3 regions of the Streptomyces sp. NPDC038200 genome follow, and region 1 is predicted to be linked to each of the others. Evidence: riboswitches for the same ligand, from Rfam matches in the RefSeq annotation. Region 1 holds a riboswitch; each other region holds the start of a gene.
What was found. A riboswitch is a leader RNA that binds a small molecule or an ion and turns the genes downstream of it on or off. The one in region 1 is predicted to bind S-adenosylmethionine.
Positions count from the first base shown of each region.

Region 1 (9,480 bases):
AGTCCGTGTCCGACCCGATGGCGGACAGTCCCGAGACCAGCCCGCCGCCGCCCCTCCTGGCGGTCAGTGAGCCGTCCTCGCCCACCTGGTAGGAGACGGGGCCGCGGTTGGACGCGACCAGCACCTGAGCCCTCTCGGGAGCACCCTGCGTGGAAGCCATGGTCCTCAACCTAGCCCGGTCCGGAAACGCTCAAACGTACGGCCCGCCGCGGGAGCAGACCGTATACGGCCGGTTCACGCCACCTTCCGGTCGGCGTACTCCGCGATCTCCACCATGGGCGGACGCTCCTCGGTGTCCACCGAGTAGGTGCGCGGCTCGAAGCCGTCCTCGCCCCGCTCGAACTGGGTCAGCGCGGGCCGGATCAGATGGCCGCGGGCCAGCCGGAGCTGGGCCGTGCGGTAGATGGCGGCGGCCATCCGGCCGAGCGCCTGCCCGTCCTGGTGCCGGTGCCTGCGCACGCCCACGTCCACCTGGGCCAGCGCGTCCAGGCCGACCAGGTGCAGCGCGTCCACCAGCATGCCCAGCTCCACGCCGTAGCCGACGGGGAACGGCAGCTGCTCCAGCAGGGAGCGGCGGGCCGCGTACTCGCCGCCCAGCGGCTGCACGAACCCGGCCAGTTGCGGCCAGTGCATGTTCAGCAGCGGGCGGGCCATCAGTTCGGTGACCCGGCCGCCCTGGCCCGACGCGCCGGGGGCGCCGGTGAACGGGCGGTCGTACATCGCCTTCACCAGATCGACGTCCGGGTCGGTGAGCAGCGGGCCGACGATCCCCGAGACGAAGTCGGAGGAGAACTCGCGCAGGTCGGCGTCGATGAAGCAGACGATGTCGCCGCTGGTCACCAGCAGCGAGCGCCACAGCACCTCGCCCTTGCCGGGGACGGCCGGAAGGCGGGGCAGGATGTCGTCGCGGTGGACGACCCGGGCGCCGGCGCGCGCGGCGACCTCGGCGGTGCGGTCGGTGGAGCCGGAGTCCACGACCACGATCTCGTCGACGAGCGGGACCTGCTCCACGAGGTCGTGCCGGACGACGGCGACGATGTCGCCGACCGTCTCCTCCTCGTTGAGCGCGGGCAGGACGACACTGATGGTCCGGCCCGTGCGCTGCTTAGCGGCCACGATGTGGTGCAGCGGGCGATCGGCCACGGACCAGGAGCGGGTGCTCAGCCAGTGTTCGACTTCTTCCAGCACGGTCGGCGGCTCCTCACTGTCACGACCACACGTCACCGTGTGACCCATCTCGCGGTTCGGACGACTATCTCAACTGTCCTGGCCTTCGGTTACAGTCTTGAACAACGCCGGTGACCATCGCATGTCGGGGGTCGCGCGCGTCCACAACCGAATACCGCTCATCCAGAGGGGCAGAGGGACACGGCCCGATGAAGCCCCGGCAACCCTCCAGTCGGTTCTCGTAGATCAGTTCTGATCGTTTTCGCGAGGCTCCCGGCTAGGGAAGGTGCCAAATCCGTCTCACGGCGAAACGCGTCGTGAGGAAGATGAGGAGAAAGGGCCTCGCCTCCATGGCTGTGCAGACAGTTGCCACCACCAGCGACTCCACCGTCGACCTCGGTCCCGCCGCAGCCCTGAGCTGTCGCGAGTGCGGGCATCGGGTGCCCCTCGGGCCCGTGTTCGCCTGCGAGGAGTGTTTCGGTCCGCTGGAGATCGCCTATGACTTCTCCGGATACGACACCGAGGAACTGCGCCGCCGCATCGAGGCGGGCCCGGCGAACATCTGGCGGTACGCGCCGCTGCTGCCGGTGCCGGCGGACGTCGCCGACAAGCCCAACATCAACCCGGGCTGGACCAAGCTCGTCAAGGCCGACAACCTGGCGCACGAACTGGGTGTGACCGGCGGTCTGTACGTGAAGGACGACTCCGGAAACCCGACGCACTCCTTCAAGGACCGCGTCGTCGCCCAGGCCCTGGAGGCCGCGCGCGCCTTCGGCTTCACCACGCTCTCCTGCTCCTCCACCGGCAACCTGGCCGGCGCGGTCGGCGCCGCCGCCGCCCGGGCCGGCTTCCGCTCCTGCGTGTTCATCCCGCACGACCTGGAGCAGGGCAAGGTCGTCATGGCCGCGGTCTACGGCGGTGAGCTCGTCGGCATCGAGGGCAACTACGACGACGTGAACCGCTTCTGCTCCGAGCTGATCGGCGACTCGGCCGGCGAGGGCTGGGGCTTCGTCAACGTCAACCTGCGGCCGTACTACGCGGAGGGCTCCAAGACCCTGGCGTACGAGATCTGCGAGCAGCTCGGCTGGCGGCTGCCCGACCAGATCGTGGTCCCGATCGCCTCCGGATCCCAGCTCACGAAGATCGACAAGGGGCTGCAGGAGCTGATCAAGCTGGGCCTGGTCGAGGACAAGCCCTACAAGATCTTCGGTGCGCAGGCCGAGGGCTGTTCCCCGGTGTCCACCGCCTTCAAGGCCGGTCACGACGTGGTCCGCCCCCAGAAGCCGAACACCATCGCCAAGTCCCTGGCCATCGGCAACCCGGCCGACGGTCCGTACGTCCTGGACATCGCGCGCCGCACCGGCGGTGCCGTGGAGGACGTGACGGACGCGGAGGTCGTGGACGCCATCAAGCTGCTGGCCCGCACCGAGGGCATCTTCGCGGAGACGGCGGGCGGGGTGACCGTCGGCGTCACCCGCAAGCTGCTGAAGGACGGCGTGCTGGACCCGGCGAAGACCACGGTCGTCCTCAACACCGGCGACGGCCTGAAGACCCTGGACGCGGTGGCCGGGACCGGCCTCACCGCCACCATCCGCCCGACCCTGGACTCCTTCCGAGAGGCTGGCCTCGCATGAGCGTGACCGTTCGCATCCCCACCATCCTGCGCACCTACACCGGCGGTCGGGCCGAGGTGACCGCCGAGGGCGGCACCCTCGCCGAGATCATCCAGGACCTGGAGAAGAACCACACCGGGATCGCCGCCCGTGTCCTGGACGACCAGGGCAAGCTGCGCCGGTTCGTCAATGTCTACGTCAACGACGACGACGTCCGTTTCGAGCAGGGTCTGGAGACCGCCACGCCGGACGGCGCCGGTGTTTCGATCATTCCGGCCGTCGCCGGCGGCTGATCATTACCTTCGGTAACATCGGTTACCGATTGTTCAACGGATTGCCCCCTCCGTGAGAGAAGCGGAGGGGGCAATTCTGTGTGATTGAGCGCGGTAGAGTTGGGGAACACGGTCGCGACCTTCGGGTCGCGGGCCCTGGATTCATGCCGCTCGCCCGACAAGAAGTAGCCAAAGTGTGCGGGTTCTCTGCGGCATTTGTGGCTTTTGTGGAGCCCGACTTGCCCTGAAGTCGGGCGAATTCTCACCAGATTCCGGACCGCTCGCGTCCAGAATTCTCGTCCGATTGACCTGTTGCAGACGGCAGTTGGACAGATACATTCAGCCGCGGTCGACGCGTTCCGGCGCACGCCCCCGACAAATGGGGGGTGAGGTCTGACCCGGGTCCGCGAAGTGTGGATCTGTGCAAGGGCCAGTAATAGGGGAGTTAGGCATGGCTCAGGGCACCGTCAAGTGGTTCAACGCGGAGAAGGGGTACGGCTTCATCGCGGTCGACGGTGGTGCGGACGTCTTCGTCCACTACAGCGCCATTCAGATGGACGGCTACCGCACCCTGGAAGAGGGCCAGCGGGTGGAGTTCGAGATCTCGCAGGGCCAGAAGGGCCCGCAGGCCGACATGGTTCGCCTCAGCGCCTGAACGTTTTCTGCACGAAGGGCCCGCACCTCGCACAGGGTGCGGGCCCTTCCCCGTGCCCGTGCCCGCGCTCCGCGGGTCGCGGACGGCCGGCGGCCGCCCCGCGCCCCCTCGGCCTCCCGTGCCCGCCGGCTGTCCGACGGCCGCCTCCGGACGGCCCCGCTTCGCGGGTGCGCCTTGCACTCGGCCATGCCGAGTGCTAATCATTGCGTTAGCACTCTGAAGGTGAGAGTGACAGATGGACCGGGTCGGTGAGGCCCGTTGGCCAAGTGGGGCAAGGAACCACGAGGCAAGCGAGCCGTCCGTCGCGGGCGCGGGCGCGGTCCGAAGGAATCACCCCCAGTCCTGGAGGGACCACTTCCCATGGCCAAGATCATCTCCTTCGACGAGGAGGCGCGGCGCGGCCTTGAGCGCGGTATGAACCAGCTCGCCGACGCCGTCAAGGTCACCCTCGGCCCCAAGGGCCGCAACGTCGTCCTTGAGAAGAAGTGGGGCGCCCCCACGATCACCAACGATGGTGTGTCCATCGCCAAGGAGATCGAGCTGGAGGACCCGTTCGAGAAGATCGGCGCCGAGCTGGTCAAGGAAGTCGCCAAGAAGACGGACGACGTCGCCGGTGACGGTACGACCACCGCGACCGTGCTCGCCCAGGCCCTGGTCAAGGAAGGCCTGCGCAACGTCGCCGCCGGCGCCAACCCGATGGCCCTGAAGCGCGGTATCGAGAAGGCCGTCGAGGCCGTCTCCGCCGCCCTGCTGGAGCAGGCGAAGGACGTCGAGACCAAGGAGCAGATCGCCTCCACCGCGTCCATCTCCGCCGCCGACACCCAGATCGGCGAGCTGATCGCCGAGGCCATGGACAAGGTCGGCAAGGAAGGCGTCATCACCGTCGAGGAGAGCAACACCTTCGGTCTGGAGCTCGAGCTCACCGAGGGTATGCGCTTCGACAAGGGCTACATCTCCGCCTACTTCGCCACCGACATGGAGCGCATGGAGGCGTCGCTCGAGGACCCCTACATCCTCATCGCCAACTCCAAGATCGGCTCCGTCAAGGACCTGCTCCCGCTGCTGGAGAAGGTCATGCAGTCGGGCAAGCCGCTGCTGATCATCGCCGAGGACGTCGAGGGCGAGGCCCTGTCGACCCTGGTCGTCAACAAGATCCGCGGCACCTTCAAGTCCGTCGCCGTCAAGGCCCCGGGCTTCGGTGACCGCCGCAAGGCCATGCTCGGCGACATCGCCATCCTCACGGGCGGCGAGGTCATCTCCGAGGAGGTCGGCCTCAAGCTGGAGAACGCGACCCTGGACCTCCTGGGCCGCGCCCGCAAGGTCGTCATCACCAAGGACGAGACCACCATCGTCGACGGTGCCGGCTCCTCGGAGCAGGTCGGCGGCCGGGTCAACCAGATCCGCGCCGAGATCGAGAACAGCGACTCGGACTACGACCGCGAGAAGCTGCAGGAGCGCCTGGCGAAGCTCGCCGGCGGTGTCGCGGTCATCAAGGCCGGTGCCGCCACCGAGGTGGAGCTGAAGGAGCGCAAGCACCGCATCGAGGACGCCGTCCGCAACGCGAAGGCCGCCGTCGAGGAGGGCATCGTCGCCGGTGGTGGCGTGGCCCTGCTGCAGGCGTCCCAGGTCTTCGAGAAGCTGGAGCTCGAGGGTGACGAGGCGACCGGCGCCAACGCCGTGCGCATCGCCCTGGAGGCCCCGCTGAAGCAGATCGCCGTCAACGCCGGCCTCGAGGGCGGTGTCGTGGTGGAGAAGGTGCGCAACCTGACCCCGGGCCACGGCCTGAACGCCGCGACCGGCGAGTACGTCGACCTGGTCGCCGAGGGCATCATCGACCCGGCGAAGGTGACCCGCTCTGCCCTGCAGAACGCCGCCTCCATCGCCGCGCTGTTCCTCACCACCGAGGCCGTCATCGCCGACAAGCCGGAGAAGGCCGCCGCGCCGGCCGGCGGCGGCATGCCGGGCGGTGACATGGACTTCTGATCCTTCCGAGGATCGGCAGCAGTCCTTCCGTACGAGGGCGGCACTCCCTGTCTCAGGCAGGGGGTGCCGCCCTCGGGCGTGTCCGGGATCACGCCCGGGTTCTCGCGGGGAACGGAATGCCGGGCCGCGTGTACACAGTTACTTCAGTGGGTGCAACAATGCGCACGCACATACCAGCCGGTTGACCACTTCATGCACGAGGAGCCCCCCACGTGACCGACACGACTCCCGCCTCCCGCGCGGCCCGGATCCTGTCCCGCCCCATCACGCTGGGCGGCCTCACCGTCCCGAACCGCATCGTGATGGCGCCGATGACCCGCATGTTCTCCCCGGGCGGCATCCCCGGCGAGGACGTGCGCTCGTACTACGCGCGCCGCGCCGCCGCCGGCGTCGGCCTCATCGTCACCGAGGGCACCTACGTGGGCCACGAGTCGGCCGGCGAGAGCGACCGCGTCCCGCGCTTCCACGGCGAGGAGCAGCTGGCGGGCTGGGCGAAGGTGGCCGAGGACGTGCACGCGGCCGGCGGCACGATCGTCCCGCAGCTGTGGCACATCGGCATGGTCCGCAACCAGGGCAAGCCGCCCTTCCCCGACGCCCCCGCCGTCGGCCCCTCCGGTCTGGTCACCGCGGGCGCCGAGCCCACCGGCAAGGCGATGACGCAGTCGGACCTGGACGATGTCGTCGCCGCGTTCGCCGAGGCCGCCGCCGCCGCGGAGCGCATCGGCTTCGACGGCGTGGAGATCCACGGCGCCCACGGCTACCTCCTCGACCAGTTCCTGTGGGAGGGCACCAACCGCCGTACCGACGCCTACGGCGGCGACCCGGTGGCCCGCACCAAGTTCGCCGCGGAGGTCGTCGCCGCCGTCCGCGCCGCGGTCTCCCCGGAGTTCCCCGTCCTCTTCCGCTACTCGCAGTGGAAGCAGCAGGACTACGCCGCCCGCCTCGCCGAGACCCCCGAGGAGCTGGAGGCCATACTCACCCCGCTCGCGGCGGCCGGTGTCGACGTCTTCCACGCCTCCACCCGCCGCTACTGGCTGCCCGAGTTCGACGGCTCCGACCTGAACCTGGCCGGCTGGACGAAGAAGCTCACCGGCAAGCCGGTCATCAGCGTCGGCTCGGTCGGCCTCGACGGCGACTTCGTCAACGCCTTCCAGGGCGAGGGCTCCCCGGTCCAGGGCATCGACAACCTCCTGGACCGGCTGGAGGCCGACGAGTTCGACATGGTGGCCGTCGGCCGTGCGCTGCTCCAGGACCCCGAGTGGGCGGCCAAGGTCCTCTCCGACCGCTTCGACGAGCTGAAGCCGTACGACGCCTCCGCGGTGAAGACCCTGAGCTGACCGGCCCCCGCCGGACCGGCCCGGCTACAGGTTGCCCAGGGGCTCGATGTCGACCTTCACCGGCGTCCCCCACACCCGGAGCACCTCGTAGTCGGTGAACTCGTGGACGAGCCGGTACGCCATGGCGGGCCGGGACCCGCGGCGCTGGGCGGCGAGATACGCCTCCGCCTCGTGCCGGTCCCGGCGGGGCGTGCCGCACAACTGCCACTCCTGCCCGTTCCACAGCTCCGGCAGCCACCGCTGCTGGGGCTGTGGCCGGTCACCGCGGACGCCGTACCGGGACGGGGCGGAGGGGGCCGGCTCGCCCGGACGGGGCCTGCTGCCCTGGAACTCCGAGCGCCGTGCGGCCCGGCGCCGGGTCTCGCACAGCAGACACAGATCGGGGGCGCTCTCGTCCACGGGTCCCTGCGGGTGTTCGGGGCACCGGGTGGCGGGCGCACCGGTGGTGACACTCTCGTCCAGCAGGTCGAGGGCCCGCCGCAGGTCGTCCTTGATCTCGTGCAGCCGGGCGTCCGGCGTGTCGGCGGTCAGGGCCTCCCCGTGCTCCCCGAGCAGCCGGAGAGCCCGTCCGAGGGCGGTGAGCTGGGCGTGGTTCATATCGGTCGGTTGCCTCCTCCCCTCCATGGTGCCCTGACTCCGCTCGACACCGGCCCGAGACGGTTTCCCGGGCGGGCGCGGGCCGGGGCGGGCTCGTGATGGAGTGGGTCCTGTGACGACGACCTTCACGGCCCGCCTCCTCGATGGCCTGGGCCGCTTCAACGCCGCCCACCCGTGGGACCACAACGCCCATTACCACCGTTGGCTGTTACGGCAGTTGCCCCGCCGCTTCGGCACCGCCCTGGACGTGGGCTGTGGCAGCGGCGATCTGGCGCGGCTGCTGGCCGGCCGGGCGGAGTCGGTCCTCGGCGCGGACGCGGACCGCCGCATCCTGGCCCGCGCACGGGTGTCGACCAGGCCCGACTCTCCCGTCACCTACACCCTCGCCGCCGCGCCCGACGGCCTGCCCGCCGGCCCGTACGACGTGATCACCTGCGTCGCGGTGCTCCACCACCTTCCCTTCGCCGAGACCCTCACCCGGCTGCGGCGGGAACTCGCGCCGGGCGGCACCCTCGTCGTCGTCGGCTGTGCGCGGCCCGAGAGTCCCGTCGACCACGCGCTGGGTCTGGTCGCCGTACCGCTCAACGCGCTCACGGGGTGGGTGAAGACCCGGGGGCGCCGGGCGTTCGGCAGACCGGCATCCATGACCGCCCCCACCCGCGACCCCGAGATGACCTTCGCGGAGATCTCCCGTGAGGCCCGCCGTCTGCTGCCCGGGGCACGCCTGCGGCGCCGGCTCTTCTGGCGGTACACCCTCGTCTGGAGCGCGTGAGACGGCGGTGCGTCATGCCGCCGCGGTGACCCCGGGGCGGCGGGCGAAGCCGAACAGGTACGTCGCCGCGAAGCCCACCGCGTACCCGGTGAGCAGCCCGCCCCCGTAGACGGCCGCCGCCACCCCCGGCCCCCTGTTCCCCGCCAGCAGCGGGAACAGGGCCCAGCCGGACGGGCCGATGGCCGTGGCGCCGACCTTCGTGCCCAGCATGGCGAAGAAGCCGACGAACGCCCCGCCGGCCGCGCCGCCCGCGCAGGCGGTCAGGAACGGCCGGCCGAGGGGCAGGGAGACGCCGTAGATCAGGGGTTCGCCGACGCCGAGCAGGCCGGCCGGGAGCGCCGACCGGATCGTCGTACGCAGGGAGACGTCGTGGCGGAGACGGACGTAGACGGCGAGGGCCGCGCCGACCTGGCCCGCGCCCGCCATGGCCAGCAGCGGCAGCAGGACGGTGTAGCCCTGCTGGTCGATCAGGGTGGCGTGCAGCGGGATCAGGGCCTGGTGCAGGCCGAGCATGACCAGCGGGAGGAACAGGCCGCCGAGCACCAGTCCGGCCACGGCCCCGGTGGTCTCCAGGAGCCAGTTCGCGGCCGTGCCGATCGCCGTCGCCGTCGTCCCGGCCGCGTACATCAGGCCGTACAGCGTCAGCAGGCCGGGGACGAGGACGGTCACGGTGGGGGTGAGCAGGACGTCCAGCGCGCCCGGCACCCGGCCCCGGCACCACTTCTCCACCCGGGTCGCCAGGAACGCCGCCGCGAGCGCGCCGAGCACCCCGCCCTGCCCGGGCGCCAGCTGCACACCGAACGCCGTCACCTTCGCCACGCCCGGATACACGACGACGGCCGCCACCGCCCCGCCCAGCACGGGTGTGCCGCCGAACTCCTTCGCCGTGTTGTAGCCGACGAACACCGCGATCAGCGCCATGAAGGCGGAGGCGATCGCGGCGAGGGCGGGGGTGAGGCCGGGCAGCCAGCCGGCGTTCAGCAGCAGGCCGTTGAGGCCCGCGAGGATGCCGCAGCCGATCAGGGCGGGGATGAGCGGCACGAAGACGTTCGCGACGCGGCGCAGGGCGGTCTTGAACGGGGTG
Region 1 is NZ_JBVJYH010000001.1:1,052,714-1,062,193, reverse strand. It holds gene ACZ7KF_RS04520 (alpha,alpha-trehalose-phosphate synthase (UDP-forming)) at 1-160, opposite strand, end outside; gene ACZ7KF_RS04515 (glucosyl-3-phosphoglycerate synthase) at 235-1,188, opposite strand; SAM riboswitch class I at 1,344-1,500, shown strand; gene thrC (threonine synthase) at 1,518-2,801, shown strand; gene ACZ7KF_RS04505 (MoaD/ThiS family protein) at 2,798-3,073, shown strand; gene ACZ7KF_RS04500 (cold-shock protein) at 3,504-3,707, shown strand; gene groL (chaperonin GroEL) at 4,068-5,690, shown strand; gene ACZ7KF_RS04490 (NADH:flavin oxidoreductase) at 5,903-7,027, shown strand; gene ACZ7KF_RS04485 (hypothetical protein) at 7,052-7,624, opposite strand; gene ACZ7KF_RS04480 (class I SAM-dependent methyltransferase) at 7,737-8,396, shown strand; gene ACZ7KF_RS04475 (PTS transporter subunit EIIC) at 8,409-9,480, opposite strand, start outside.

Region 2 (9,480 bases), on a different contig from region 1:
AGGCGGAGTCCTTTCCTGGTGCGACGTGCGTGGGGCAGGGGTTGCGGTGACGGCCGGTCAGGAGTTGTCGAGCGGCAGTCCGGGCGGGTTGATCTCCGACTTCGCCACGGCCTCGTTGGAGAGGTTGTAGGCGGCCAGCCACTTGGCGTACTGCCCGTTCTCGATCAGGTGGTTGATGGCGTCGGCGACCGGCTTGGCGAGGCCGCTGTCCTTCTTGGAAGTGGCGGCGATCAGGCCCTGGAGCGTCTCGCCGGCGCCGGAGAAGGTGCCCGCGTTGCGGGTCGGGTTGGGCGTGTTCGCGGTCTGCCGGGCGCGGTAGGCGACGGCGGGGTTGGGACCGAGGTAGGCGTCGACCTTGCCGCTGCTCAGCGCCAGGTTGATGGCGTTCTGGTCCGGGAAGTACTTGACGGTGAGCTTCTTGCCCTCCTTGGCCAGCTTGGCCTTCCACTCCAGGAGGATCTTCTCCTGGTTGGTGCCGGAGCCCACGGTGACCGTCTTGCCGGCGAGGTTCCGGTAGTTGCCGTCGAAGTTCCAGGTGCTCTTCTTCGGCACCTCGAAGGCCAGGTTGTCCTTGCGGTAGGAGGCGAACTCGTACTTCTTCTTGCGCTCCTCGGTGTCGGTGACGTTGGAGAAGGCCACGTCCACCTTGCCGCTGTCGACACCGACGAAGAGGTTCTCCCAGGTGGAGTTCCTGATCTCGGGCTTGAGGCCGAGCACCGCGGCCACGAGTCGGCCGAGGTCGGGCTCGGAGCCGGTGAGGGTCTTCTGGTCGCTGCCCACGAAGTTCAGCGGCGCGGATCCCGAGGGGAGGGCGCCGATGCCGATGACGAGCTTGCCGCTCTTGCGGACGGAGGCGGGCAGTTCCGCGCTGATGGACTTCACTTCGGAGACCTTCAGCTTCGTCTCCTGGGCGGCTCCGTTGGACAGCTGTCCCACGGTCACCGTGCCGGCCGACTCGGTGGTGGTGGCTGCGTCGGTGTCTCCGCCGCAGGCGGCGAGCCCGCCGGCGAGGGAGAGGGTCGCGGTCGCCGCGGTGAGTCCGCGTATCAGGCTGCGTCGGGAGAACTGGCTGGGCATGGCTGTCCTTGTCCTTCGGGAGTTCTACTGCGGGCGGGGCGGGCGGAAGCGGGCCGGGAGGGTCAGAGGACCTTGCTGAGGAAGTCCCGGGTCCGTTCGTGCCGGGGGTTGTCCAGCACCTGGCCGGGCGGGCCCTGTTCGACGATCCGGCCGGCGTCGATGAAGACGACCCGGTCGGCGACCTCTCGGGCGAAGCCGATCTCGTGGGTGACGATGACGAGCGTGGTGCCGCTGGTCGCGAGGTCCTTGATGACGGCCAGCACCTCGCCGACGAGTTCGGGGTCGAGCGCCGAGGTCGGCTCGTCGAAGAGGATGATGCCGGGCCGCAGGGCGAGCGCGCGGGCGATGGCCACGCGCTGCTGCTGACCGCCGGACAGCTGCCGCGGGTAGGCGCCGGTGCGGTCGCCGAGTCCGACGCGTTCGAGCAGTTCGCGGGCGAGTCCCTGGGCCGCCGGCCGGTTCAGCCTGCCGGTGGCGACGGGGGCGGCGGCGACGTTGTCGAGGACGGTCAGGTGCGGGAAGAGGTTGAAGTTCTGGAAGACGAAGCCGATGCGGCTGCGCTGGGCGAGGATGGCGCGCTCGCTGAGCTCCCTCAGGCGTCCTCCGTGCCGCTTCACCCCGATCAGCTCGCCGCCCACGCTGACGTGGCCGATCTCGGGCTTCTCCAGGTGGTTGACGACCCGGAGCAGGGTCGACTTGCCGGAGCCGGACGGGCCGAGGATCACCGTGACCTCGCCGGGGCGGACGGTCAGGTCGATGCCGTCGAGCACGCGGTGGGTGCCGTACCACTTGTGGACGTCGTGCACCTCGAGTGCGGCGGGAGCGGTCTTCTCCAGGATCCGGGCGGTGGTCATACGGCGGCCTCCCTGCGCAGCCGGGCCCGCAGCTCGGCCAGTCCGGCCCGGGCTTGTTGCAGCGGGGTCGGCGGCAGGGAGCGCGTGGCGCCCCGGGCGTAGTACCGCTCGACGTAGAACTGGACGACGGACACGGCGCTGGTGAGGATCAGGTACCAGACGGTGGCGACCATCAGCAGCGGCACGACGTCGCCGGGGTAGGTGTTGCCCATCGACTGCACCGACCCGAACAGGTCGAGCAGGGAGACGTAGAAGACCAGGGACGTGCTCTTGATCAGGCCGATCAGCTGGTTGACGTAGTTCGGGGTGATGGACCTGAGGGCCTGCGGGAAGACGATTCTGCGGAACTGGTAGCCCCGGGGCAGGCCGAGCGCGGCGGCCGCCTCGTGCTGTCCCTGGTCGACGGAGAGGACGCCGCCGCGGACCACTTCGGCCGCGTAGGCCGCCTCGTTGAGGCTGAGCCCGATGACGGCGATGGTCATGTCGGTGGCCAGCTTCGACTCGTCGAAGCTGACGAAGGCCGGTCCGAAGGGCACACCGAGGCTCAGCGTCTTGTACAGGGCGCTGAAGTTGTAGAGGAAGATCAGCACGACGATCAGCGGTATGGAGCGGAACAGCCAGGTGTACGTCCAGCTGACCGCGCGCAGCACCGGGCTTCCGGAGAGCCGGCCGAGTGCCAGCAGGATGCCGCCGAGGAGGCCCAGCACGGCGCTGAACGCGGCGACTTCGAGGGTGACGACGAGGCCGTCGAGGACGGTCGGGCGCAGGAACCAGTAGCGGAAGCGGTCCCACTGGTAGAAGGGGTTGGTGACCAGTCCGTGCAGGATCTGCGCGACGAGGACGAGGACGACGGCGGTGACGATCCACCGGCCGGGCCGGCGCAGCGGCTGAACCCGCTGGGCGGTCAGCTGTCTTGACGGGGTGTCGGTGGATGTCGGCGCCTCGGCGAGGGAGACGGCGGCGCCTGGGGGTTCACTCATGAGGGGCTCCGGCGGAATCGGACACCCCGGGGACGCGGACGGGCGGGCGGGCCGCGTCGGCACGGGGGCACGAGGCGGCGCACGGGCACGCGCGGAACCGGGGGCTGGGCGGACAACGGCACACCGGGCGGAGGGTGTGCGGCGGGAACGCGGGGGCTGGGAGGAGACGTCAGCCCTGACAGCGGGCAGAGCCCGATGCGGTACACAGTGCGCTGTTCACGCGGAGCAGATCGACGGCGCGGTCGGCGACGAGGAGAGCGGCGTACGACGGTACGCAGCCCTGGGGGCGGCTCACGGCCGTCCTGGGAGCTGCGTACATGGCGTCACCTGTCACTGTTCCGGCCCCGGGGGGCCTCGCGCTTACCGAAAACGTCGTCCGGTCCGGTCGTCACCTGGGGCACCCCACCGCGACGCGAGGGTTGCCGGTCAGCCAGCCAGGGCTTGGCGCTGACGCTCATGACCGTTCTGAGCCGTAAGTAAGGCAGTTGCCCGTTCGAATGTCAACGGCCGTCCACTCGATGGACGTCGATGACCCGCTCTCACCTGCGAGGAACGTCCGGGGCGTCCGTCGCATGGGCCGCCCAGTCCAGGATCTGGACGGCGGCTCCGGCGGCTTCCAGGCCCTGGCAACGGCCGTGGTGACGGCGGGCGATGCCGTCGAGATCGAGCCGGCGGCCGAAGGCCGGGTGGGCGGCCAGCCGGCGGGCGTAGGCCCACAGGGCGCGATGGCCGGCGATGCGGTGCACGGCGGAGGCGTCGAGATGGCAGCGGTGGACGGTGTCGAGCTGCACCAGGGCCGTCCACAGCTCGATGTCGGCGGCGGTGAGCCGGTCGTCGGCCAGATACTCGTCTCCGCTCAGCCGCCGCTCCAGCCGGCCCAGGGTGTCCAGCAGGACGTCGAGGGCGGCGGCCCGCTCGGCGGCGTCGGCTCCGGCCCGCCCGGCGCGCTGTGCGGCCTCCTCGATGCCCTCGGCGCACATCCGCTCGACGGCCTCGATCACGGACTCCAGCCCGGCGGGGTACAGGCGGGCACGGCCGTCGCCCCGGAACCGGTCGAGGTCGCGCAGGATGTCGGGGGCGTGGGTGCTGACGATGCGTCCGGACCAGTCGTCGCTGAGGACGGGCGCGAGGGCGGGGCCGGTGTAGTGGTGGGCGCTCGCCTCGTACAGCGGGCGCAGCGCGGCGTGGCCGCCGCCGGGGCCGTCGGGGACGGCGGGCAGCAGTGTGACCGGACAGCTGGTGTCCAGGCCGAGCAGGCTGTGCCCGATGGCGAGCCGCAGCCCGTCGGGACAGGCGGTGGACAGATGGAGCCGGTAGCGGTGCGGCACGGCGTAGTGGCCGCTGCGCGCGTCCCGGCCGATGCGGCCGCGGAAGACGGGGGTGGCGCGGCGGACGGACGGGACGGCGGCGAGCGGAGTGATGGACATGCGTCTCCCCGGGGCGTGGGTGTACGGACGGGCGGACCGGAGCGGGCGGGGCCGGCGGGCGGACGGGCGGGCCGAGCCGGAGGGGCCCGCTTCAGCGGTGGCGGCTGATCGCGCTGCAGACGCGCTGCAGGTCGATGTGGCGGCGGGAGGTGAGCAGGGGGGCGCGCAACGGCGTCCGGCCCGTGCGGCCGGTGCCCGTCTCGAGGCGCGTCATGGTTCCCTACCTGTTCACTAGGATTCCCTCCCTGGAGTGTCGATCGGGCTCCGTACGACGTCAAGGGGGCGTCCACGCCTGGGAATCGGGGGTCTCCTCAGCGACGGGAACATGTGACATAGTACTGCCGTGACGAAGCGACTGACCTGCGATGTCGTGGTCGTCGGAGCCGGAATGGTGGGCGCGGCCTGTGCGCTGTACGCGGCACGCGCCGGCCTCGACGTCCGGGTGGTGGACCGGGGCCCGGTGGCCGGCGGCACCACCGGCGCGGGCGAGGGCAACCTCCTCGTCTCCGACAAGGAGCCGGGCCCGGAACTCGAACTCGCCCTGCTGTCGGCCCGCTTGTGGGCCGGCCTGGCGAAGGAGCTGGGCCCCGCGATCGAGTACGAGCCCAAGGGCGGCCTCGTGGTCGCCCCGACGCCCGGCGCCCTGGCCGCGCTGCGGGACTTCGCCGCCGCCCAGCGGACCGCCGGCGTCACGGTCCAACCGGTCGAGGAGGACCGGCTCCACGACCTCGAACCCCAGCTGGCTCCCGGCATGGCGGGCGGGGTGCGCTATCCCCAGGACGCCCAGGTCATGCCCGCGCTGGCCGCCGCCCACCTGCTCCGCGCCTCCGGCGCCGCCCTGCACACCGGCCGGACCGTGACGGGGGTGCTGCGGACGGCGAAGGGCGCGGTGCGCGGGGTCCGCACCGACCGGGGCGACCTGCACGCGCCGGCGGTGGTGAACGCGGCCGGCACCTGGGGCGGCGCCCTCGCGGCGCTGGCCGGTGCCCGGCTGCCGGTACTCCCCCGGCGCGGCTTCGTCCTGGTCACCGAGCCGCTGCCGCGGAGGATCCGGCACAAGGTGTACGCCGCGGACTACGTGGCCGACGTCGCCAGCGACTCGGCCGCCCTGCGCACCTCGCCGGTCGTGGAGGGCACGGCCGCGGGACCGGTGCTGATCGGCGCCACCCGGGAGAGGGTGGGCTTCGACCGTTCGCTGTCGCTGCCCGCGGTACGGGCGCTCGCCGCCGGGGCGATCGGGCTGTTCCCGTTCCTGGAACGGGTCCGCGCGCTGCGGACGTACGCGGGCTTCCGGCCGTATCTGCCCGATCACCTGCCGGCGATCGGCCCGGACCCGCGGGTGCCCGGCCTGTTCCACGCCTGCGGGCACGAGGGTGCCGGCATCGGACTCGCCCCCGGCACCGGGCGGCTGATCGCGCGGGCACTCGCCGGAAAGGCGCCCGAACTGGATCTCACGCCGTTCCGGCCGGAGCGGTTCGACACCGAGAAAGGCGGCACGCCGTGAATCCGCTGGAGCTGGCCCGGGCCCGGCCGGGCGAGGCGTTCAGCCTCACCTTCGACGGCCGACCGCTGACGGCGCTGCCGGGCCAGACGGTCGCGGCGGCGCTGTGGGCGGCGGGTGTCCCGGCCTGGCGCAGCACGCGAGGCACCGGCCGCCCCCGCGGGGTGTTCTGCGGGATCGGGGTGTGCTTCGACTGCCTGGTGACCGTCAACGACCGCCCCGGGCAACGGGCCTGCCTGGTGCCGGTGCGGCCGGGGGACGCGATTCGTACGCAGGAAGGGACGGGCCGGGACGATGACTGAGCGACCGCACCTCGCCGTCGTCGGCGCGGGCCCGGCCGGCCTCGCCGCGGCCCTGGCGGCGGCCGCACGGGGTGTCCGGGTGACCCTCGTGGACGCGGCCGGCCAGGCGGGCGGACAGTTCTACCGGCAGCCCGCCGCCGCTCTCGGCGCGCGCCGGCCGCAGGCCCTGCACCACCAGTGGCGCACCTGGGAGCGGCTGCGCGACGGCCTCGACCGGCAGCGGACCGCCGGCCGGATCGAGCAGCTGACGGATCACCATGTGTGGTGCGTGGCACGGGACACCGGCTCCGGGGCCTTCGGTGTGCACGCGCTGCGCGGTCCCGCTCAGGAGGAGGGTGTCACCGTCCGCGCCGACGCCGTGCTGCTCGCCACCGGCGGGTACGAGCGGGTGCTGCCCTTCCCCGGCTGGACACTGCCCGGGGTCGTCACGGCGGGCGGCGCGCAGGCCATGCTCAAGGGCGGCCTGGTGCTGCCCGGCCGGACGGCCGTGGTGGCCGGGACCGGGCCGCTGCTGCTGCCCGTGGCCGACGGGCTCGCCGCGGCCGGTGCCCGGGTCGCCGCGCTGGTCGAGTCCGCCGGTCCCGCCGCGCTGCTGCGCCGGGCCCCCGCCCTGGCCGGTCAGCCCGGCAAACTCGCCGAGGGCGCCGGGTACGCGGCACGGCTGCTGCGGCACGGCGTACGGACCCTGACCCGGCACACCGTCGTGGCGGCGCACGGCACCGACCGGCTGACGGCGGTCACGGTGGCCGCGCTGGACCGGGCCGGGCGCGTCCGGCCCGGCAGCGCCCGCCGTGTCCGCTGCGACACCCTCGCCGTGGGCCACGGCATGCTGCCGCACACCGATCTCGCCGAGACCCTGGGCTGCACCCTGTCCGGCGTCGCCGTACGCGTCGACGCCGAGCAGCGCACCGACGTGCCCGGCGTGTGGGCCGCCGGGGAGGCCACCGGCGTCGGCGGAGCGGGGCTCGCGCTCGCCGAGGGGCACATCGCCGGGCGCTCGGCCGCCGCCCGGCTGCACGGCATCGCCCCCGACCCCCGCGGCTGGGCCGCCGCCGCCCGGACCAGGACCCGGCTGCGGACGTTCGCCGCGGCCCTGGACACCGTGTACGTCCCGCCGCCGGGCTGGGCGGACCGGGTCTCGGACGAGACGGTGGTGTGCCGTTGCGAGGAGGTCACCGCCGGGGAGGTGCGCGGGGCCGTCGACCCGCTCGGCGCCACGGACCTGCGCACCGTGAAGCTGCTCACCCGGGCCGGAATGGGCTGGTGCCAGGGCCGGATGTGCGCGCCCGGAGTGGCGGGTCTGACCGGATGCCCGCTCACCGCGGGCCGCAGGCCGTTCGCCCGGCCGGTGCCGCTCGGCGTGCTCGCCGCCCTGCCCGAAACGGACTGAGCGCATCACCGCGGCCCGCCGAACCGGTCAGCCGGCCCGGCCCGGCCCAGTCCAATCCAGTCCAGTCAGTCAGTCAGTCAGTCAGTCAGTGATATGTCACACTCCATTGATGGGGGCACCATGACCGACCCGCAGAACCGTCCCTGGCGCGGCATCCTCGTCGCCACCGCCCTCCCGCTGCGCGCGGACCTCTCCGTCGACCACGACCGCTACGCCGAACACTGCTCCTGGCTCGTCGCGAACGGCTGCGACGGCGTCGTGCCCAACGGCTCGCTCGGCGAGTACCAGGTGCTCACCCCCGAGGAGCGCGCCCGGGTGGTGGAGACCGCCGTGGCCGCGATCGGCGGGGCGCGGGTGATGCCGGGTGTCGCCGCGTACGGCTCCGCCGAGGCCCGCCGCTGGGCGGAGCAGGCGGCCGAGGCCGGCTGCGCGTCGGTGATGCTGCTGCCGCCCAACGCCTACCGCGCCGACGAACGGTCCGTCCTCGCCCACTACGCGGAGGTGGCGAAGGCGGGCCTGCCGGTGGTGGCGTACAACAACCCGATCGACACCAAGGTCGACCTGGTGCCCGAACTCCTCGCCCGGCTGCACGGCGAGGGGCTCGTGCACGCCGTGAAGGAGTTCTCCGGAGACGTCCGCCGCGCCTACCGCATCGCCGAACTCGCCCCGGAGCTGGACCTGCTGATCGGCGCCGACGACGTCCTGCTGGAGCTGGCGGTGGCCGGCGCCAAGGGCTGGGTGGCCGGCTACCCCAACGCGCTCCCCCGCGCCTCGGCGGAGCTGTACCGCGCCGCGGTGGCCGGTGACCTCGGCACCGCGCTCCCCCTGTACCGGCAGCTGCACCCGCTGCTGCGCTGGGACTCCCAGGTGGAGTTCGTCCAGGCGATCAAGCTCTCCATGGACGTCGTCGGCCGCTACGGCGGCCCGGTGCGCCCGCCGCGCGTCCCCCTGCCGCCGGAGCAGGAGGCCGCGGTCCGCGCGGCCACCGAGAAGGCCGTCGCCGCGGGCCTGGCGTAGGGAGCCGCACCATGCGCAGCAAGCTCGTCCTGCACGCCGTCGACTCGCACACCGAGGGCATGCCGACCCGGGTGATCACCGGCGGGGTCGGCACCGTCCCCGGCGCGACCATGAACGAGCGGCGGCTGCACTTCCGGGCGCACCGGGACCACGTCCGGGGGCTGCTGATGAACGAGCCGCGCGGCCACGCCGCGATGAGCGGCGCGATCCTCCAGCCGCCGACCCGCCCCGACTGCGACTGGGGGGTGCTCTACGTCGAGGTCTCCGGCTGTCTGCCGATGTGCGGGCACGGCACGATCGGTGTGGCCACCGTGCTGGTCGAGACCGGGATGGTGGAGGTCGTGGAGCCGGTGACCACCATCCGGCTCGACACCCCGGCGGGGGTGGTGGTCGCCGAGGTCGCGGTGGAGAACGGCGCCGCCCGGCACGTGACGCTGCGGAACGTCCCCTCGTTCGCCGTCGGCCTGGACCGCACGATCACCCTGCCCGACGGCCGGACCGTCACCTACGACCTCGCCTACGGCGGCAACTTCTACGCGATCCTGCCGCTCGACGCGTTCGGGCTGCCCTTCGACCGTGCCCGCAAGGACGACATCCTGGCGGCGGGCCTGTCGCTGATGCGCGCGATCAACGAGCAGGAGGAGCCGGTGCATCCCGAGGATCCGTCGATCCGCGGCTGCCACCACGTCCACCTCCACGCTCCCGGCGCCACGGCCCGGCGTTCCCGCCACGCGATGGTCATCCACCCGGGCTGGTTCGACCGCTCCCCGTGCGGTACGGGGACGTGCGCGCGCATGGCGCAGCTGCACGCGCGCGGTGAACTGCCGTTGCGCACCGAGTTCGTGAACGAGTCGTTCATCGGCACCCGCTTCTCCGGGCGGCTGCTGGGGACGGCGGAGGTCGCGGGGGTACCCGCCGTGCTGCCCAGCTTC
Region 2 is NZ_JBVJYH010000003.1:88,852-98,331, forward strand. It holds gene ACZ7KF_RS07760 (ABC transporter substrate-binding protein) at 58-1,077, opposite strand; gene ACZ7KF_RS07765 (amino acid ABC transporter ATP-binding protein) at 1,140-1,931, opposite strand; gene ACZ7KF_RS07770 (amino acid ABC transporter permease) at 1,928-2,911, opposite strand; SAM riboswitch class IV at 3,263-3,373, opposite strand; gene ACZ7KF_RS07775 (glutathione S-transferase C-terminal domain-containing protein) at 3,451-4,338, opposite strand; gene ACZ7KF_RS07780 (putative leader peptide) at 4,430-4,552, opposite strand; gene ACZ7KF_RS07785 (NAD(P)/FAD-dependent oxidoreductase) at 4,682-5,842, shown strand; gene ACZ7KF_RS07790 ((2Fe-2S)-binding protein) at 5,839-6,141, shown strand; gene ACZ7KF_RS07795 (FAD-dependent oxidoreductase) at 6,134-7,531, shown strand; gene ACZ7KF_RS07800 (dihydrodipicolinate synthase family protein) at 7,652-8,548, shown strand; gene ACZ7KF_RS07805 (proline racemase family protein) at 8,560-9,480, shown strand, end outside.
Region 2: another riboswitch for S-adenosylmethionine. It lies ahead of ACZ7KF_RS07770 (amino acid ABC transporter permease); the one in region 1 lies ahead of thrC (threonine synthase).

Region 3 (9,480 bases), on a different contig from region 1:
GTCGGCAGGGGAACCGTCATCGTGACTGTTCGCTTCCTTCTGTCGTGTGCGTCCGCGCCGCTCCCCGACGCGTGTGGCTCGTAACCCTACGGCCTGGCGGGTACTCGTCGCCCGTCCGTCCACGGCGGCGAGGCGGTCTGTCAGCTTGCGTCCCGTTACGTCATGCTCTGTAGTCATGATCAGCACCTGGAGCACGGCCGTCGGCAGGACATTCAGATCGGTCCGGGGCGCCTCGGCGCCCATGACGTACGGCCTCATCGCCCTGTGCTCTCTGGTCTTCGCCCTCGGTCCGGCCTCCGGACTGGTCCCCGGGTACGGCACCGGCGACGCCCTGCTCGCCGCGCAGCGGGCGTACTTCCGGCACTGGGGCGTGGTCCCGGCCGAGCTGTTCGCCGGACCGGCCGGCGCGGCGCTCACCCCGGCCACCGCGCTCTTCGTGCACGGCAGCTGGGTGCACCTGCTCGGCAACATGCTCTTCCTCTTCGTCTTCGGGGCGATGACCGAGGAACGGATGGGCCGAGTGGAGTTCACCCTCTTCTACGTCGGCTGCGGCTACCTCGCCCTGCTGGGCTACGCGGCGGCCAACGCCGCCTCCGCACAGTCACTGGTCGGCGCGTCCGGGGCGATCTCGGCGGTCCTCGGAGCGTTCCTCTACCTGTTCCCCCGCGCGCGGGTCACCAGTCTGCTGCCGTTCCTGTTCTTCCTGCCGCTGCGCTTCCCGGCGTGGGTCGTCCTGCCGTTCTGGGCCGCCCTGCAGTGGCTGGCGGCGGAGCAGGCCTCCGACGGGCCAGGGGTGGCCTACCTCGCGCACCTGGTGGGGTTCGGTCTGGGCTTCGGCTACGCGTGGGTGCGATACGGCCGTACGGCTAGAGTGAATCCCGCCCCAGCTCCGGTCACCGAGGGAGAGAAACAGCCGTGATCACCGCGATCGTCCTGATCAAGACCAGCGTGGACCGGATCCCCGAGATCGCGGAGCGGATCGCCGCTCTGGACAGCGTCAGCGAGGTCTTCTCGGTCACCGGCACCTACGACCTGATCGCCATGGTCCGGGTCCGGCAGCACGAGGACCTCGCCGAGGTCATCCCGGCCCGGATCAGCAAGATCCCCGGCGTGGAGGCCACCGACACGCACGTCGCCTTCCGCACCTACTCCCAGCACGACCTGGAGGCCGCGTTCGCGATCGGCCTCGACAACTAACCGTCCAGCTCCACCGCGGCGATGCCGGCCCCCGAGGGGACGTAGAGGCGGCTGCCGCGCACGACCGGGGTGTGCTGGTCGTCGCCCGCGCCGTGGCCGAGGGCCGCGTTCCAGCGCTTCTTGCCGTTCAGGTCCAGTGCCCAGACGCGGTCGGCCGCGCGGGCGTACACGGTGCCGCCGGCCACCACCGCGCGGGGCTCCGCCGCACCGCCCTCGATGCCGTACGTCCAGGCGCGGGTGCCGTCGGCCGCCCGGACGCCGTACACGGTGTTCTGTTCCGTGCCGACGGCCAGCGTCCGGTTGCCCGCGGTCAGGGCCCCGGAATCGGCCTCCCGCCGCCACAGCCGCCTGCCGTCCGCGAGGCGGAAGCCCTGGCGCAGGGCGGGGGCGTCCGCGAAGAGGGTGGTACCGGCGAGGGCGACGGCCCTGACATCGGTGCCCGCGGCCACCTGCCACTTCCGCGACCCGTCCCGCGCGTCCAGCGCCAGCAGGGTGTCGCCGAAGCTGCCCGTGCAGACCACGTCGCCCCGGACGAGGGGCGTGCCGGTGGGGCCGGCCGGGGTCTTCGCGGTCCACTTCTCGGCGCCGTCGGCGGTGTAGCGGCGCAGCCCGCCCGTGTCCGTGCCGCCGACGGAGACGAGGACGTCCGTACCGAGGAGGACCGGGACGGCGTACGACCGGTCGCCGAGGGTGCGGGTCCACCGCGGGCTGCCGGAGGGGCTCACCGCGGTCAGCCGGCGCACGTCGTCGCTGTGGAAGCCCACCACGCAGTAGACGCCGTCCCGGGTGGCCACGGGGGTGGAGACGTCGTCGCCCAGCCGGACCTTCCAGCGCTTGGAGCCGTCCCGGGAGATCGCGTGCAGCACGCCGTCGGAGGTGCCCACGTAGACGACGGAGCCGTCCGGGGAGAGCCCGCAGCAGGGGCCGTCCAGGCCGCCGATGCCACCGAGGTCGTACTGCCAGCGCAGCACGGCGGGCCGGGCGGAGGCCGGCCGCCGCGTCATGCCGGAGGCCGACGCCTCGTCGGGCGGCTGGGAGCTGGCGTGCATGGTCTCGGTGCTGAACCCCCGGTCCCACAGCAGGGCACCGCCTCCCACCCCGGCCGCCCCGCCGACGAGGGCCTTCAGCAGCCGGCGTCGCCCCGGGGCGACGGGTCCCAGGCGGCGGAGAGCCGTGAGGGAGGACGTGAGAGCCGTGGCGGCCTCGGGGGGCGAGGCGGGAGCGGGGACGCCGGTGGCGGAGGTGGTGGGGTCCGCTGCAGCCGAGGCGGCTGGAGCGGGCGGGATGGCGGGCTCGGGCTCGGGGTCGCGCTCGGGCTCGGGCTCGGGCTCGGGTGCCAGGTACTCCACGCCGCTGGGGCGGTCGTCGGCGGCCGGGCGGGGCTGCGCGGCGGGGCCGTACCAGCCGGGGCGGAGGCCGGCCCGCAGGGTGTCCGAGGTGAATCCGGCGCTCGCCACCACCTCCGCCGGCTCCGGACGCTCCAGCGGGTCCTCGCGCAGACAGGCCGTCACCAGCGGCCGCACCCCCTCGGGGACACCGGACAGATCGAAGTCGCGGGTCAGGATGCGCAGCAGGACCACCGAGTCCTGCCCCTCGCCGAAGGGTTCCCGGCCGGCCGCCGCGTAGGCGAGGACCGCGCCGAGCGAGAAGACGTCGCTGGGCGGGCCGACCTGGCCGCCGTTGCGGATCTGCTCCGGCGAGACGTAGCCGACCGAGCCGACCACCGCGCCGGTGCGGGTCAGCGAGGTGGCCTCCAGGGCCCGGACGATCCCGAAGTCGATGACCCGGGGCCCGTCCGGGCCCAGCAGGATGTTCGACGGCTTGAGGTCGCGGTGCACCAGGCCCTTGGCGTGGATGGCGGCCAGCGCCTCGCCGAGCGCGGCGGCGAGGATCCGGACCGCGGGCCCGGGCAGCGCGCCGTGGTCCAGGACGGCGTCCCGCAGATTCGGCCCGGACACGAACTCCGTCGCCATCCAGGGCCGTTCGGCCTCGGTGTCGGCGTCCACGACCCGCGCGGCGTACGTCCCCGCGCCGCCGACGGTCTGGGCGGCGCGCACCTCGTGGCGGAAGCGGGCGCGGAAGGTGCGGTCCTCGGCGTGCTCGGTGCGCACGACCTTCACCGCGAGCCTGAGCCCGGTGCGGGACGCGGCGAGATACACCTCGCCCATGCCTCCCGCACCGAGTCTGCCCAGGACTTCGTACGGGCCGATGTGGCGCGGGTCGGTTGCGCGCAACGGCTGCACTCCGGGGTCCCCCTGTCCGATGTGGTGTCAGGGGGAGGTTATATGCGCCTCGTCGGCCGCCGGGTACGGAGGTACGGCGAGTGCGCGACGCCGGTGGCCCCGCGCGCCGTTCCCCGCGCGCCGGCGGCTCAGCCGACCGCCGGGACGCAGCGGCCGTCCTCCGTCCTGTACGTCCACTGCGCGCCCTGCGCGACCAGTTCCCCGACGGCGTTCACGAAGCGCTCGACGTGCTCGTCCGGCGTGCCCGCGCCGAAGCTCACCCGGATGGCGTTGAGGGACTTCTCCCCCGGGGCCGCCTCGGGGGCGCCGCACTCGCCCTGGGTCTGCGGGTCGGTGCCGAGCAGGGTGCGCACCAGGGGGTGGGCGCAGAAGAGGCCGTCGCGGACGCCGATGCCGTACTCGGCGGAGAGGGCGGCGGCGAAGTGGGAGCTGTTCCAGCCCTCGACGACGAAGGAGATGACGCCGACGCGCGGGGCGTCGTCGCCGAACAGGGAGAGGATCCTCACCTCGGGGACCGCGGCGAGGCCCTCGCGGACCTTGCTGATCAGGTGCTGCTCGCGGGCGACCAGGGTGTCCCAGCCGGCCTCGGTGAGGGTCTTGCAGGCGGAGGCGACGGCGTAGGCGCCGATGACGTTCGGGGAACCGGCCTCGTGGCGGGCGGCGCTCTCGTGCCACTCCACGTCCACTCCCCCGTCGGTGCGCCGGGTCACCTTGCGGCTGGCGCCGCCGCCCGCGAGGTACGGCTCGGCCGCCTGGAGCCAGTCGGCGCGGCCCGCGAGGACACCGGAGCCGAAGGGGGCGTACAGCTTGTGGCCGGAGAAGGCGACCCAGTCGACGTCCAGGTCGCCGATGTCGACGGGGTGGTGCGGGGCCAGCTGGGCGGCGTCCAGGACGATCCGGGCGCCGTGGGCGTGTGCGGCGGCGGCCAGTTCGCGCACCGGCCACAGCTCGCCGGTGACGTTGGAGGCGCCGGTGACACAGACCAGGGCGGGGCCGTGGGGGTCGCGGTCGGCGAGGGCCCGCTCCAGGGTCTCCACGGCCTGCCGGGGGGTGCGCGGGGCGTTGAGGTAGGTGACCTTCGCGTCCTGCCAGGGCAGCAGGGAGGCGTGGTGCTCGGTCTCGAAGACGAAGACCTGGCAGTCGGCCGGGATCACCCGGGCCAGGAGGTTGAGGGAGTCGGTGGTCGAGCGGGTGAAGACGACCTGGTCGCCCGGGCGGCAGCCGAGGAACTCGGCGACCGCCTTGCGGGCGTTCTCGAACAGGTCCGTGGAGAGCTGCGAGAGGTAGCCGGCACCGCGGTGGACGCTGCCGTAGTACGGGGCGTACGCGGCGACGTCGTCCCAGACGCGCTGGAGTGCGGGGGCGCTGGCCGCGTAGTCGAGGGCGGCGTAGGTGACTTCGCCGCCGGTGACCAGCGGCACGGTGACATCCCGGCCCAGAACGGACAGAGGGGCACAAACAGACTGGTCGGCGGCAGCGGTGGAGACAGACATGGCGAACTCCCGTGAGAGGAATACGAGAAAGAGAGAAAGGGGTGTGCGGAGGCGGGGCTCTGCGGCCCTAACGCATTCGCTTGCTCACGGAAGGCTCCCTCGACGACCAGGACCCCTGGTCCCGCGCTCGACAGCGCGCGAGGGGTCCGCGCTTGCCGTAGACCTCGCTGCCTACGGCCTGGTCTTCACCCGGGGCACCCCGCCACGGACGGAGGGTTGCCGGACAGTCGGCCGGGGCCTGATGACTGTCACTCATGACCTGGTACAGGAACGTACGCGAAATGATCGTCGTCCCGCAACCCGTGTCCGGATCGCGGGACGCTCGTCGGCCGGGACGGGGTCAGGCGTTGCTGACGGCCACCCAGCGGTCCAGCGTGCGCCTGGCCGCGCCCGAGTCGATCGACTCCGCCGCCTGCGCCATGCCGGCGCGCAGCTGCTCGGCGAGGGGCGCGTCCGTCGGCCGGAGGGCCACCAGCGCCGCCGCCGAGTTCAGCAGGACGGCGTCCCGTACGGCCCCCCGCTCGCCGTCCAGCAGTCTGCGGGCGACCTCCGCGTTGTAGGACGCGTCGGCGCCGCGCAGGGCGTCCACGGGGACGAGGTCGATGCCGACGTCCCGGGGGTCGAAGATCTCCTCCGTGACCTTGCCGTCCCGGACCACCCACACCCGGGAGGGAGCGGTGACGGTCAGCTCGTCCAGACCGTCCTCGCCCCGGAAGACCAGGGAGGAGTTGCCGCGCTCGGCGAGGACACCGGCGACGATCGGCGCCATCCGGGGGTCGGCCACACCGACGGCCTGCGACCGCACCCGGGCCGGGTTGGTCAGCGGACCGAGCACGTTGAAGGTGGTCCGGATGCCCAACTGCGCGCGGGCCGGGGCGACATGACGCAGGGAGGGGTGGAACCGCACCGCGAAGCAGATGGTGATGCCGGCTTCCTCGGCGACCTCGGCGACCCGCCGCGGGGTCAGGTTCAGGTTGATCCCGAGCTTCTCCAGCACGTCGGAGGAGCCGGAGGCCGAGGACGCGGCGCGGTTGCCGTGCTTGACGACCTTGGCGCCCGTGCCCGCGACGACGATCGAGGACATGGTGGAGATGTTCACCGTCTTGGCGCCGTCGCCGCCGGTGCCGACGATGTCGACGGCCGGCCCGGGCACCTCGATCACGTTGGCGTGCGCGTACATCGTCCGGACGAGTCCGGCGATCTCCTGGACCGTCTCGCCCTTGGCCCGCAGCGCCACCATGAACCCGGCGATCTGGGCGTCGGTCGCCTCCCCGCGCATGATCAGGTCCATCGCCCAGGCGGTGTCGTCCGCGGACAGGTCCCGGCCGTCCAGCAGACCGTTCAGCAGGACGGGCCAGGAGCGGCCCGCCGCGGTGTCGCCTCCAGCGGGGGTCACAGCGCTCATCAGCCGCTCCTTGTCCAGGTTCCTGCTTCGTCGGACACCACCCTATCCATCCCCCGGCACGGCGAAGGGCCCCGTCCGGGGTACGGACGGGGCCCTTCTGCGTGGCGTGGCGACGCGGGGATCAGTGGTGGCCGTGGCCGCTCGTGATCTCCTTGTACTCCTCGACGGTCGGCTTCGGGATCTGGTTGTCCTCGCCGTAGTAGGCGTTGCTGAGCTTGACGCGCAGCTTCTCGGACGCCGTCACCTTGCGCTCGACACCGTTCTCGTCGACCGTCGGGCCGATCTCGGCCGGCTCGTACTGGTGGTGCGCGGTGAGGGTGTGCAGCTGCTCCTGGCTGAGCGGCTCGTGGATCTCGATGAACTCACCGTGCGGCAGGCGCTTGATGATGCCGGTCTCGCGACCGTGCAGCACCTTGTCGTGGTCGCGACGCTGCAGACCCAGGCAGATCCGCTTGGTCACGATGAACGCGATGACCGGGCCGGCGAAGAAGAAGATCCGGACGAACCAGGTGACCGCGTTGATCGACAGGTGGAAGTGGGTGGCGAAGAGGTCGTTGCCACCGCCCACCAGGCCGACCATGTAGACCGTCACCCAGGCGACACCGAACGCGGTACGCGTCGGGGCGTTGCGCGGGCGGTCCAGGATGTGGTGCTCGCTCTTGTCGCCGGTGACCCAGGACTCGATGAACGGGTAGACCGCGATCGCCGCCAGGACGAGACCGAAGAGCACCAGCGGGATGAACACGCCCAGGACGAGCGTGTGGCCCCAGAAGTTGATCTCCCAGCCCGGCATGTAGCGGACCAGACCCTCGGCGAAGCCCATGTACCAGTCGGGCTGGGCGCCCGTGGACACCTGGTCCGGACGGTAGGGACCCATGGCCCAGATCGGGTTGATCTGGGCGACCGCCGCGATGGCCGCGATGACACCGAAGACCAGGAAGAAGAAGCCTCCGGCCTTGGCCATGTAGACCGGCAGCAGCGGCATGCCGACGACGTTCTTCTCGGACTTGCCGGGACCCGCGAACTGCGTGTGCTTGTGGTAGAAGACCAGGATCAGGTGCGCCACCATCAGGCCGAGCATGATGCCCGGCAGCAGCAGGATGTGGATCGAGTAGAACCGGGCGACGAAGTCGTGGCCGGGGAACTCGCCTCCGAAGAGGAACATCGAGATGTAGGTGCCGACGATCGGCATCGACAGGATGGCGCCCTCGGTGAAGCGGACACCGGTGCCGGAGAGCAGGTCGTCCGGGAGCGAGTAACCGGTGAAGCCGGTGAACATGCCGAGGACGAACAGCAGGAAGCCGAACAGCCAGTTGATCTCACGCGGCTTGCGGAACGCGCCGGTGAAGAAGACGCGCATCATGTGCACGAACATGCCGGCGAGGAAGATCAGCGCCGCCCAGTGGTGGATCTGCCGGATGAGCAGACCACCGCGCACGTCGAAGGAGATGTGCAGGGTCGAGCTGAACGCCTCGGACATCAGCTGTCCCTGGAGCGGGACGTACGAGCCGTGGTACTCCACCTCGTTCATCGACGGGTGGAAGAACAGCGTCAGATAGACACCCGTCAGGATGATGATGATGAAGCTGTACATGCACACTTCGCCCAACATGAACGACCAGTGGTCGGGGAAGATCTTGCGCATGTTGGCCTTGGCCAGGGAGTAGATCCCGAGCCGGCCGTCGGCCCAGTCGGCGATCCGCTCGCCGGCCGGAGCCTTCCCGCGGGAGCGGGACTCTTCGTTGGGTGCAGTACTCATCCGCGCTCCCAGAATGCAGGACCGACGGGCTCCTCGAAGTCGCCGAGCGCCTGGAGGTAACCCTCACTGTCCACACCGATGCGCAGCTGCGGCAGGGCGTGGCCGGCGGGGCCGAAGATCACTCGGGCACCGTCGGAGAGGTCGAAGGTGGACTGGTGGCACGGGCACAGCACGTGGTGCGTCTGCTGCTCGTACAGGGAGATCGGGCAGCCCACGTGGGTGCAGATCTTCGAGAACGCGACGATGCCCTCGTGCGACCAGTCGAGCTCGCGCTTGTCCTTGATGTTGTTCGGCTGGAGCCGGACGATCATCAGGGCGGCCTTCGCGATCTCGTTCTGGAAGTCCTCCTGGGTCTCCTCCAGGCCGTCGGGCATGGCGAAGGTGAGCGAGCCCACCGCGACGTCCTCGGGACGCAGCGGCTCGTTGGTGTTCATGTTGACCAGGCGCTTGCCCTTGGCCCACAGGGTGTGGCGGAGCTTGGTCCCCGGCGCCGGGCCGAGACCGCCGAGCAGCATGACACCGGAGAGCGGCACCAGGGCCAGCGCACCGAACATGGTGTTGCGGATCAGCTTGCGGCGGCCGAGCGCCGACTCCTTGGCACCCAGCTTGAAGTCCGCGTGCACCTTCGCGCGGACCTCGGGGGAGGCCGCGATCGCGTGCCGCTCGTCGGCGACCTCCACGTCGGACATCAGGGTCCGGGCCCAGTGGACCGCACCCGCGCCGATGCAGAACAGCGCCACACCGAGGGTGATCCCCAGCGCGAAGTTCATCGCGCTGATGTGCCCGATCGGGAAGACGAAGATCGACTTGTCGTTCGGGATCACCAGGTACGAGACGATGAAGCCGATGGTGGCCAGCATCGACACCGTGAACAGCAGGGCGACCATGCGCTCGGACCGCTTGGCGGCCCGCTCGTCGATGTCCTGGATCCGGTGCTCGTGCGGCGGCAGCCCCGGGTCGGCGAACGGGTTCTCCTCGTCCGCGACCCCTACCGCGCCATGTGCGTGGTCCTGCTCAGCGGGCAGGTTCTCTTCTGGAATGTCTTGGCTACTCATGACTTCTTGGCCTTTGCGGTCCGAGCGGCGACCCAGACGGCGACCGCGATCAGTGCGCCGAGGCCGAAGATCCAGGCGAACAGGCCCTCGGTGACCGGCCCGAGGCCGCCCAGCTCGAGGCCGCCGGGGTTCTCCGTCTGGCTGCCGTTGACCGCGTTCAGGTACGCGATGATGTCCTTCTTGTTCTTCTCCGACATCGTGGTGTCGGGGAAGGACGGCATGTTCTGCGGGCCCGTCTGCATGGCCTCGTAGATGTGCTTGGGAGCGACACCTTCCAGGCTCGGGGCGTACTTGCCCTTGGTCAGGGCGCCGCCCTTGCCGGTGAAGT
Region 3 is NZ_JBVJYH010000015.1:89,844-99,323, reverse strand. It holds gene ACZ7KF_RS27500 (hypothetical protein) at 1-20, opposite strand, end outside; gene ACZ7KF_RS27495 (rhomboid family intramembrane serine protease) at 176-919, shown strand; gene ACZ7KF_RS27490 (Lrp/AsnC family transcriptional regulator) at 916-1,197, shown strand; gene ACZ7KF_RS27485 (protein kinase domain-containing protein) at 1,194-3,440, opposite strand; gene ACZ7KF_RS27480 (aminotransferase class V-fold PLP-dependent enzyme) at 3,569-4,933, opposite strand; SAM riboswitch class IV at 5,077-5,193, opposite strand; gene trpD (anthranilate phosphoribosyltransferase) at 5,274-6,338, opposite strand; gene qcrB (cytochrome bc1 complex cytochrome b subunit) at 6,460-8,097, opposite strand; gene qcrA (cytochrome bc1 complex Rieske iron-sulfur subunit) at 8,094-9,152, opposite strand; gene qcrC (cytochrome bc1 complex diheme cytochrome c subunit) at 9,149-9,480, opposite strand, start outside.
Region 3: another riboswitch for S-adenosylmethionine. It lies ahead of ACZ7KF_RS27480 (aminotransferase class V-fold PLP-dependent enzyme); the one in region 1 lies ahead of thrC (threonine synthase).